DNA from 2 places in the Paraglaciecola sp. L1A13 genome. Region 1 is predicted to be linked to the other one. Evidence: predicted binding sites of a transcription regulator. Region 1 holds the regulator's gene; the other holds the start of a gene.
The links. The regulator sigma-54, encoded in region 1, starts transcription at its own class of promoters, with help from an activator protein. The targets are predictions, from matches to a motif close to GTTGGCACGNNNNTNGNNT.

Region 1 (2,415 bases):
GGCATTGGTGTTTTGATAACAGACCACAACGTAAGAGAGACACTCGATGTTTGTGAAAAGGCGTATATTGTCAGCCAAGGTGAATTGATTGCTTCCGGTACAGCCGAAGAAGTATTAAGTGATCAACGTGTAAGAGATGTATACCTAGGTGAACAATTCAGGCTATAGTTACTGTGAAACAGCCACTCTTTTTATCGAGATATTTATCAGGCGCTTGGTGAGACAAATACAGTCAAATTGAATCAACCACAGCATATAGATAGTTTGCAACGGACATAATAAAGAAGTAAATGAAACCCTCTTTACAATTAAAATTTAGTCAATCACTCACTATGACTCCGCAGTTGCAGCAGGCTATACGCTTGTTGCAGCTTTCTACGCTGGACTTACAGCTAGAAATTCAAGAAGCGTTGGATTCAAATCCGCTTTTGGAGATAGAAGAGCCTACTGACCAAGAATCTGGCGACAGTGCACTTAACGATAATTCGTTAGATCCTGCGTCTAAAGACAACAATGAGATCGTCGAAACTAGCAGCGATAATATTGATGCAAGTGAAGCCCTAGAAAAAAATGATATACCCGAAGATTTACCCATGGATACCACGTGGGATGAATACATCAGTGCGTCATCCGCTCCTGCATCAAGTATTTCGAGTGGGTCAGCAGGCGACGATGAGCAAATTTTTCAGGGGGAAACCACTGACAATATTCAAGATCACCTGCTATGGCAGATGCGCTTAACACATTTTAGCGATACTGATGTGGCGATAGCGACGGCCATTATTGACTCTATTGATGAGTCTGGTTATTTGACCATGAGTGTTGAAGACGTACTGACGAGTATGGATGATGAAGAGATAGAACTTGATGAAGTTGAATGCGTGCTAAAACGGATTCAGATGTTTGATCCTATCGGTTCAGGTTCTCGCACTCCGCAGGAGTGTTTATTGGTTCAGTTACGTCAGTTTGCGCCAGATACGCCTTGGTTAGAAGAAGCCAAAACACTGATCGGTGAGTATGCGGATTTACTGAGCAGTAAGGATTATCGGACGTTAATGCGTAAATCACGTTTAAAAGAAGATGATTTACGCGAAGTAATGCGCTTACTCAAGACATTAAACCCACGTCCAGGTAGCGCTTTGATAAAAGGCGAACCAGAATATGTAATACCTGATGTTTCGGTGAGCAAAAAGAATGGCCGCTGGACAGTCGAACTCAATCCCGACAGCTTGCCAAAGTTGAATGTAAATCAGCAGTATGCGGCCATGAGTCGTAAAGCAAAAAATACTAGTGACAGTCAATTTATTCGCTCACACATGCAAGAAGCCAAATGGTTTATTAAAAGTGTTGAGAGTCGCAACGATACGTTATTAAAAGTGTCAAACTGTATAGTGCAACAGCAAATGGGCTTTTTTGAACACGGTCCAGAAATGATGAAGCCTATGGTATTGAATGATGTAGCAGAAATGGTTGAGATGCATGAGTCGACTATTTCTCGTGTTACCACGCAAAAGTATATGCATACCCCTAGAGGTATTTTTGAGTTGAAGTATTTCTTCTCTAGCCATGTTGCTACCGAAACTGGCGGAGAATGTTCATCAACTGCAATACGTGCGTTGATTAAGAAATTGGTCGCGGCTGAAAAACCCAGTAAGCCGTTAAGCGACAGCAAGATTGCTCAATTGTTAGCTGATCAAGGCATTATGGTTGCTAGGCGAACGATAGCAAAATACCGGGAATCTCTTATGATACCCCCGTCGAACCAACGAAAAAGCCTATTGTAGGCTGATTAAAGAAGGAAGAGGCGTTATGCAAATTAATATTACTGGTCACCATGTGGATGTTACCGATTCACTTAAAGATTATGTTGATACTAAATTTACCAAGCTAGAGCGGCACTTCGATCAAATTAACAATGTTCACGTCATTCTCAATGTAGAAAAGCTGAACCAAAAAGCTGAAGCTACGATACATTTGAATGGAGCAGATGTTTTTGCAACCATGGAACACAGCGATATGTACGCCGCGATAGACGGGCTAATAGATAAGCTCGATCGCCAAGTCATTAAGCATAAAGAGAAAGTTAAGCGCCATTAACCCATCAGGTAAATAATGGAAATTTCAAGTATTCTTCACCCTGACTGCGTTTTATGCGCAGTTCAGGGTTCTAGCAAAAAACGCATCTTAGAGCTCATCAGTCAGGTGGCCTCTCAGCACCTTGTTGAGATAGACCAAGCCACTATTTTGGCCAGCTTAAGTAGTAGAGAAAAGGTGGGCTGTACAGGAATTGGTGGTGGTATTGCGTTGCCCCATGGCCGTATAAAAGGTCTTGAGTCTACCTTAGCTGTGCTGGTGACTTGTCAACCTCCGGTTCAATACGATGCTATCGATAATATGCCTGTGGACATATTTTTC
Region 2 (2,415 bases), 730 kb from region 1:
GTCTTGTTGTTGAACGGTTGTTAGTAGATTTTCTTTATTTTTGAGCAGATTTATTAACGCTTCGGCATCTCGACTGCTGATTAAATGCAGTTCTGAGTCAAGCGCCTGAATGAGGTCTTCGAGATGGTCAAATTGTTTTGTTATCGCTTTTATTAATTCTGACATTCGTTTTGCCTGAGGTTAAGTAGGCAATCATTATGCTGCCGATACTAGTTTCTGCCAAATATTTCTGACTCTTGTAACGCAATATTTTTAGCCAAATTCTGCGGATTCACGCTGTACTCACCACTTTGAATAGCATTCTTTAAGCGGTCAACCTTTTCTTGATTAACCGGAGCCTCAGTACTTTTCTTCTGAACTTGGGCTAACTGCTGAGCTGATTGTGTCAAAGACACAGAATCTTGGCGCACAGGCTGAGATGAAGTGCTTTTACCGGCCGCTTCATTTGATTGTTGGTTTTGCGCTTGTTGCTGATTAATCTTTTGATTATCAAGAACTTGCTTTTGACCATTATTGTTAATGTTGTTAATAGACATAGTGACTACCTAACCTTGTTAATCTTACCTCACTTACTGTATCGGCAACCGAGGACACATCTTTAGTGTTATCTACACTATTTTTTTGCTATTTAACTCGAGTACATTAGTCATTGATCTATATACCGACGACGACTTCATTTGTACTAGCTACCCTAGCATTAATTTGTTTTTTAGAGCGAGTGTTAGTGACGATAATAGTATCGCCGATATTGCCGTCTTGCATTGCTACACCTGATGCTTTGACCTGCATCATAGTGTTTGAAGCATTGATAATAATTGTATCACCCTTACACACAAAACATAAATTATTCGGTGTAATAGGTTGGCCTGGCCGAACACGACGTTTGATGCGGGCGCCTAAAACATCTTCTACATTTGAAAACGTGGTGCGCCTGAGTAAAGCTCGATTCATATCGACTAATTTGATATTGCCGCTATTTAGAATGGTCCCTGGACTGACGGCATTTGAAATAACCACAACCGGCTGCATTTGTTTAACGCTGACCATTAAATACATATACCAATTAGACGGTTTACACAGGGCCTTTACCGCAATATTGCTTTGTTGCAGTGACTCGTTACTCGCAGTGTAAGTGATATATTCAGGACAAACAGGCAGATTCACCCGCTCATCTATCTCTGCTGTACTAATGTTAAGGCGGATTTGTGCCGATGTTGTAAGCTGGGATGCAACAAACTGCTGTGCGCCATCAATCAGTTGTGCGGCGCGTTCTCGATGCGTATTAGTGCTCGCGGATCCTGCGAAACTGGTTAGAGTAAGCATGATGATCGAGGCAAACGCTTTGTAAATCGCGATATTATTCATTTTCACTTGTGACCAATTTGTCTATGCTTAGGCAAGTGCAGATTGTGCATAGCGTCAAAAAATAGACGGTTTAACATAAAATGCGAAGTACTTGCCGCGATATATAAGCACAAAGCAACTATTAAGCCGACTTTCACTTTCACGGAGTTTTACATGTCCGATATTATGAATTCAGTCAATCAGCGTACCCAGTTGGTTGGTCAGAATCGTCTTGAATTGTTGTTATTTAGATTAAACGGTCGGCAAAAATTCGGCATCAATGTGTTTAAAGTACGAGAAGTACTTCAGTGTCCAAAATTAACGTCTATTCCTAAATTGAATTCTTATGTGCGTGGAATCGCCCATATTCGAGGGCAAACAATTTCGGTGATTGATATGAGTATGGCAACAGGTGGTAAACCGATACTCGATTTGAGTACTGCTTTTGTAGTTATTGCTGAATACAACAGTTCTGTTCAGGGCTTTTTAGTTGGAGCAGTGGAGCGGATTGTAAACACCAACTGGGAAGCAATCATGCCGCCCCCTAAAGGTAGTGGCCGAGCGAGTTATTTGACTGCAGTCACTGAATTTGAAAAGGAATTAATTGAGATTTTGGACGTGGAAAAGATCCTCAACGAAATTTCTCCCATTAGCACTGACGTTAGCGAAAGTGTGTCGAGTATGACGGTAGAAAACAAACGAGAGAAAATTATATTTATTGCTGACGATTCTGCAGTGGCGAGAAATCAAGTGAATAAAGCGCTTTCCACCCTGGGGCTCAAAATTGAAATGGCGAAAAATGGTTTAGAAGCACTAAATCGCCTTAGAGAGCTTGCACAAGAAACGGGTGATATTACAGATAAAGTGGGAATACTTGTTTCCGATATCGAAATGCCTGAAATGGATGGTTATACTCTGACCGCTGAGATTAAGAATGATCCCGCGTTAAAGAATCTACATGTAGTGCTGCATACCTCTTTAAGTGGTGTGTTTAACCAGGCAATGGTGCAAAAAGTTGGGGCCGACGATTTTATCGCTAAATTTCACCCCGATGAGTTGGTGACTTCCGTA

Region 2: a site for sigma-54 is predicted at 1,446-1,464, ahead of flgA (flagellar basal body P-ring formation chaperone FlgA). Genes of this name have one in related genera too.

What each region holds. Positions count from the first base shown of each region.
Region 1 is NZ_CP047024.1:4,286,940-4,289,354, reverse strand. Features, by position in the region: gene lptB (LPS export ABC transporter ATP-binding protein) at 1-168, shown strand, start outside; gene GQR89_RS18105 (RNA polymerase factor sigma-54) at 291-1,784, shown strand; gene hpf (ribosome hibernation promoting factor) at 1,810-2,097, shown strand; gene ptsN (PTS IIA-like nitrogen regulatory protein PtsN) at 2,113-2,415, shown strand, end outside.
Region 2 is NZ_CP047024.1:3,554,315-3,556,729, reverse strand. Features, by position in the region: gene flgN (flagellar export chaperone FlgN) at 1-165, opposite strand, end outside; gene flgM (flagellar biosynthesis anti-sigma factor FlgM) at 210-536, opposite strand; gene flgA (flagellar basal body P-ring formation chaperone FlgA) at 655-1,365, opposite strand; gene GQR89_RS15020 (chemotaxis protein CheV) at 1,519-2,415, shown strand, end outside.